Caldimonas thermodepolymerans: one gene and its partner. Each later gene encodes a partner of the first gene's protein in a complex. Links are inferred from orthologs where the notes say so. Each region holds a gene or a part of one and is shown on either strand. Other genes may lie near its edges.

What was found.
Region 2: the proteins of groL (region 1) and metK are in contact, whole or in part, in a cryo-EM structure (PDB 8P4O), measured with the Escherichia coli proteins. The link is inferred for Caldimonas thermodepolymerans from one-to-one orthologs.

Annotation. Positions count from the first base shown.
Region 1 is NZ_CP064338.1:884,001-887,154, forward strand. What follows is about bases 107-2,946. They hold groL (chaperonin GroEL), read right to left. Parts: upstream 2,424-2,946; coding sequence 789-2,423; downstream 107-788. Other genes in these bases: yihA (ribosome biogenesis GTP-binding protein YihA/YsxC), read left to right, coding at 107-606; groES (co-chaperone GroES), read right to left, coding at 2,483-2,773. Also shown: more of yihA, read left to right, coding at 1-106; IS481_RS04365 (quinone oxidoreductase family protein), read right to left, coding at 2,990-3,154.
Region 2 is NZ_CP064338.1:702,129-705,326, reverse strand. The notes cover bases 186-3,069. They hold metK (methionine adenosyltransferase), read left to right. Parts: upstream 186-980; coding sequence 981-2,159; downstream 2,160-3,069. Other genes in these bases: IS481_RS03430 (HD-GYP domain-containing protein), read left to right, coding at 2,535-3,069; IS481_RS03440 (lysophospholipid acyltransferase family protein), read right to left, coding at 186-799. Outside these bases: more of IS481_RS03440, read right to left, coding at 1-185; more of IS481_RS03430, read left to right, coding at 3,070-3,198. UniProt on the Escherichia coli protein: Catalyzes the formation of S-adenosylmethionine (AdoMet) from methionine and ATP.

The DNA of each region.
Region 1 (3,154 bases):
GACCAGCTGCCCGCGATCGAGCTGCCGGAGATCGCCTTCGTCGGTCGCTCCAACGCCGGCAAGTCCACCGCGATCAACACGCTGACGCAGCAGCGCCAGCTTGCGTTCGCCTCCAAGACGCCGGGGCGCACGCAGCACATCAACCTGTTCGAGCTGGGCCCCAAGGGCGCGCCCGACGCGGTGTTCGCCGACCTGCCGGGCTACGGCTACGCCGCGGTGGAGCGCGCGGCCAAGCTGCGCTGGCAGGAGGTGATGGCGCAGTACCTGGAGGTGCGCCGCAGCCTCAGCGGCGTGGTGCTGCTGGTCGATTCGCGCCACGGGCTCAAGGAGCTGGACCACCAGCTGCTGCGCTTCGTCGCGCCGCGCGTCGGCTCGGGCCAGGTGCGCCTGCTGGTGGTGCTGACCAAGGCCGACAAGCTCAACCGCAAGGAGGCCAACGAAGCGCTGCGTGGGGCCGGGGCGGCGCTGGGCGAGTTCGTCACCGACGAGGCCGACATCGGCATCACGCTGTTCTCGGCGCTGAAGAAGACCGGGCTGGAAGACCTGGCGACCACGCTGTACGACTGGGCACACCCCGAGGCGCCGCCGGGCGCAGCCGAGGACTGAGCGGGCGTTTCCTCGGCGCAGCCCGCACCTGTCCGGACCTGCCTGCCTGAAATGCCCTGGCCGCCGCGCGGCCGGGCAGGTGCGCCGCCCCGGCCGCACGCATGCGGCCTTTGCGAGGGGCCAAAGAAAAGGCCGCCTTGCGGCGGCCTTCCTGGCGAAAGTTCGGCGTGTGGCCGGACCGATTACATGTCCATGCCCATGCCGCCCATGCCGCCCGCACCGGGGGCCGGGGTCTCGTCCTTCGGCGCTTCGGCGACCATGCACTCGGTGGTCAGCATCAGCGAGGCGACCGAGGCGGCGTTCTGCAGCGCGGTACGGGTCACCTTGGTCGGATCCAGGATGCCCATCTCGATCATGTCGCCGTAGGTGTCGTTGGCGGCGTTGAAGCCGAAGTTGCCCTTGCCTTCCAGCACCTTGTTGATCACGACCGAGGGCTCGCCACCGGCGTTGGCGACGATCTCGCGCAGCGGGGCTTCGATGGCCTTCAGCACCAGCTTGATGCCGGCGTCCTGGTCCACGTTCTCGCCCTTCAGCTCGCCGACGGCCTGGCGGGCACGCAGCAGGGCCACGCCACCGCCGGGCACGATGCCTTCTTCAACGGCAGCGCGGGTGGCGTGCAGCGCGTCTTCCACGCGGGCCTTCTTCTCCTTCATCTCGACTTCGGTGGCGGCACCGACCTTGATCACCGCCACGCCGCCGGCCAGCTTGGCCACGCGCTCCTGCAGCTTCTCGCGGTCGTAGTCGGAGGTGGCTTCCTCGATCTGGACGCGGATCTGCTTGACGCGGGCTTCGATGTCGGCCGCAGCACCAGCGCCGTCGATGATGGTGGTGTTTTCCTTGGCCACTTCGACGCGCTTGGCCTGACCCAGGTCAGCCAGCTGCACCTTCTCGAGCGTCAGGCCGACTTCTTCCGAAATCACCTTGCCGCCGGTCAGGATGGCGATGTCTTCCAGCATGGCCTTGCGGCGGTCGCCGAAGCCCGGGGCCTTGACGGCGCAGACCTTCAGGATGCCGCGGATGGTGTTGACCACCAGGGTGGCCAGCGCTTCGCCTTCGACGTCCTCGGCGATGATCAGCAGCGGACGGCCGGCCTTGGCGACCTGCTCCAGGGTCGGCAGCAGGTCACGGATGTTGCTGATCTTCTTGTCGTACAGCAGGACGAACGGGTTCTCGAGGATCGCGGCCTGCTTGTCGGGATTGTTGATGAAGTACGGCGACAGGTAGCCGCGGTCGAACTGCATGCCCTCGACGACTTCGAGTTCGTTCTGCAGCGACTTGCCGTCCTCGACCGTGATCACGCCTTCCTTGCCGACCTTGTCCATCGCGTCGGCAATGATCTGGCCGATCGAGGAGTCGGAGTTGGCGGAGATCGCGCCGACCTGGGCGATTTCCTTGGAGGTGGTGGTCGGCTTGCTGATCTTCTTCAGCTCGTCCACCAGGGCGGCGACGGCCTTGTCGATGCCGCGCTTCAGGTCCATCGGGTTCATGCCGGCGGCCACGTACTTCATGCCCTCGCGCACGATGGCCTGGGCCAGCACGGTGGCGGTGGTGGTGCCGTCACCGGCGTTGTCGCTGGTCTTGGAAGCGACTTCCTTGACCATCTGGGCGCCCATGTTCTGGAGCTTGTCCTTCAGCTCGATTTCCTTGGCGACCGACACGCCGTCCTTGGTCACGGTCGGGGCGCCGAACGAGCGCTCCAGGACCACGTTGCGGCCCTTCGGGCCCAGGGTCACCTTGACGGCGTTGGCCAGGATGTTGACACCCTCGACCATGCGGGCACGGGCGTCACCGCCGAAGACCACGTCTTTTGCTGCCATGTCTGATTACTCCGAATGCTTTGAAACTTGTAAGGGGAACCGTTCAGCGACGCCGACGATCACTTCTCGATGACGGCGAAGAGGTCTTCCTCGCGCATCACCAGCAGCTCTTCGCCATCGACCTTGACGGTCTGGCCGCTGTACTTGCCGAACAGCACGCGGTCGCCCACCTTGACGTTCAGGGCCACGAAATCGCCCTTGTCGTTGCGCTTGCCCGGGCCCACCGCCAGGACTTCGCCCTGGTCAGGCTTTTCGGCGGCGTTGTCGGGGATCACGATGCCCGCAGCGGTCTTGGTTTCTTGTTCGAGGCGCTTGACGATCACGCGATCGTGCAACGGACGAAGTTTCATTGCATCTCCTTGAAGAGGAAGGCACGTCTGGAATAAGAATGAGCGCACGTGAGCGCTCATTAACTTTCAGGATGAGCCCCGGGAATGCGGCTCGTCCGAAACTACTAGCACTCTCCGGCAGAGAGTGCTAACAGCCTCATTATAGGGGTGGTCGGAGGCCTTTCAAGGGTGACCATCAGGGACGACGGGGCCGGCGTGGCCGGCCCCGCCCGGGGCTCAGCCGGCCTCGGGCTGCACCACGAGCAGCGGCTTGCCGGTGGACCGGCGGTGCTCCAGCCGTTCCAGCCCTTCGGCCAGGGTGTCGAAGGAATGGCGCGCGGCGATCACGATGTCGAGCGAGCCGTCCAGCAGGCTGGCGAAGACCGCATCCGCACGGGACTG
Region 2 (3,198 bases), 180 kb from region 1 along the record:
ATCGCAGGATCAATCGTTCCATGGCGCGGTTGATGGCGGTGGCGGCCGATTGTCCTTGATCGGCGGCCAGGTCCGGCAAGGGTTCGTCAAATGGCTCCAGGTGGATCACGTAGCCCGCGCCGCGGCGCAGCCGCTCGCCCCAGGCCAGCACGATGCTCGCGCCGGTCTGCTGCGCCAGCCGCGCGGCGAGCGTCATGGTGTAGGCCGGCCGGCCGAAGAACGGCGCCCACACGCCCATGCCCTCGGGCGGCACCTGGTCGGGCAGCAGGCCGACCGCCTGCCCCTGGCGCAGCGCGCGGATCATCTGCCGCACCCCGGCCAGCGTGGCCGGCGCGGTCGCGAGCCCCGGGCGGCGCCGCGCCGCCTCCACCAGCGGCCGGATCGCGGCCTTGCGTGGCGGCCGGTACAGCACCGTGATCGGACCGTGCGTCGCGCCGTAGCGCTCGGCATAGCCCTGCGCGGTCACCTCGAAGCAGCCCAGGTGCGGGGTCAGGAACACGATGCCCTTGCCGCGCCGATGGGCTTCCTCGATGCAGGCCTCGCCCTGCCAGCGCAGCTTGTCCCCCAGCGGCCGGTCCGCCGGGCGCATCCACAGCCAGGGCAGTTCCATCACCATGCGTCCGGCCTCGGCCACCGCCGCGCGCGCCTGCGCCGGCGCCACGCCCGCCTGCGCCGCGTTGCGGTGCAGCCGTCGGCGGTAGGTGGGCGACAGCAGCCAGGTCAGCCAGCCCAGTCCTGCACCAAGGACGTGCAATAGCCCCAAGGGCCAACGTGACAGCAGACGGAACAGCGTGAGCATCTTTTCTATAATCGCGCGGTCGCCGGTTTAAGGAACAACTTGCGGGGCGACGCAGGAGCGAAGCATAGCGAGCTCCTGCTGGACCACCGGGTCCGACAAATGCCGCTAAAGCGTTCGCCGCACCTCCTCAAGACCCGGGCCGGCAACGCAGGCCAGGGTCTTTTTGTTTGGAGTCAACGAAGTGGCGAACGAATTCCTCTTCACATCCGAGTCCGTCTCCGAAGGCCACCCGGACAAGGTGGCCGACCAGATCTCCGACGCGATCCTGGATGCCATCTTCGAGCAGGACCCCCGGTCGCGCGTGGCCGCCGAGACGCTGTGCAACACGGGTCTCGTGGTGCTGGCCGGTGAAATCACCACCAACGCGCATGTCGACTACATCCAGGTCGCGCGCGACACGATCAAGCGCATCGGCTACGACAACACCGAGTACGGCATCGACTACAAGGGCTGCGCGGTGCTCGTGGCCTACGACAAGCAGAGCAACGACATCGCGCAGGGCGTGGACCACGCCAGCGACGACTACCTGAACACCGGCGCCGGCGACCAGGGCCTGATGTTCGGCTACGCCTGCGACGAGACGCCCGAGCTGATGCCCGCGCCGATCTACTACGCGCACCGCATCGTCGAGCGCCAGGCCCAGCTGCGCAAGGACGGGCGCCTGCCCTTCCTGCGCCCGGACGCCAAGAGCCAGATCACGATGCGCTACGTGGACGGCCGCCCGCACAGCATCGACACCGTGGTGCTGTCCAGCCAGCACAGCCCCGAGATGAGCGACGGCTCCAAGATGAAGCCCGAGTTCATCGAGGCCTGCATCGAGGAGATCATCAAGCCGGTGCTGCCCAAGGAGTGGCTGAAGGACACCAAGTACCTGATCAACCCGACCGGCCGCTTCGTGATCGGCGGCCCGCAGGGCGACTGCGGCCTGACCGGGCGCAAGATCATCGTCGACACCTATGGCGGTGCCTGCCCGCACGGCGGCGGCGCCTTCTCGGGCAAGGACCCGACCAAGGTCGACCGCTCGGCCGCCTACGCCGCGCGCTACGTCGCGAAGAACATCGTCGCCGCAGGCCTGGCGCGCCAGTGCCAGATCCAGGTCAGCTACGCGATCGGCGTGGCGCGCCCGATCAACATCACGGTCTACACCGAAGGCACGGGCGTGATCCCCGACGAGCAGATCGCCGCGCTGGTGCAGGAGCACTTCGACCTGCGCCCGAAGGGCATCATCCAGATGCTGGACCTGCTGCGCCCGATCTACTCCAAGACCGCCGCCTACGGCCACTTCGGCCGCGAGGAACCCGAATTCTCGTGGGAGCGCACCGACAAGGCCGCTGCACTGCGCGCAGCGGCCGGGCTGTAAGCCCCGGCGTGCGGAACGCCCGGCATCGGTGCGCGGGCGACGCTCACGTTGCGCCAGCAAGGTGAGCGCAGACCAAAGAACGGACAAGGCGGCGGCACTGCGCCCGCAGGGGGCCGTTCCCGGGTGACGCTCGCATTGCGCCGGCAATGCGAGTCGAGACCACACGCCGCTGCGGGCGACGCCCACATCGCGCCAGCGAGGTGCGCACGCCCCCCCACCGTACGCCGCAGCCGGGCCGTCGCGCCCGGCAGGCCGCCGCCCCGCCCCTGATCACCCCTACTGGGCGCGCACAAGCGTGCTTTTTTCATCACCACCCGCCCCCGACCTTCCCTAGGATCACCGGGGTCCCGTGTCCCCCTGCTTCAACCACCCCCGATGTCGTTGTCGGCTCCCTCGCCCACCCGCAAGAAGGTCCGCGTCGAACAGCTGCGGCCGGGCATGTTCGTGCTCGAGCTGTGCGGCGCCTGGCTGGACCACCCGTTCTGGCGGACCTCCTTCCTGCTCAAGGACCAGGCCGACCTGGAGCGGCTGCGCCAGAGTCCCGTCCGCGAGGTGTGGATCGACATCGCGCGCGGCCTGGACGTGGCCCCGGAAGCACCGGCCCCGGCGCGCGGCGACGCGGCTCCTCCGCCGCCGGTCAAGCCGGTGCGCACCGTGCCGGAGAAGGTCCCCCTGGAAGAGGAGATCGGCCGCGCCCGGAAGATCTGCATGCGCGCCTGCCGGGAGGTCGGCGGGCTGTTCCAGCAGGCCCGCATGGGGCAGGCCCTGCGCACCGCCCCGGTCGTCGAGCTGGTGGAGGACATCACCGCCTCGGTGCTGCGCAGTCCCAGCGCCCTGGTGAGCCTGGCGCGCCTGAAGACCAAGGACGACTACACCTACCTGCATTCGGTGTCCGTGTGTGCCCTGATGGTGTCGCTCGGCCGGCAGCTCGGGCTGCCCGAACCGGAACTGCGCGAAGTGGGCCTGGCCGGGCTGCTGCACGACCTGGGCAAGGCGGCCATCCCGCTGGAAATACTCAACAAGCCCGGCCGGCTGACCG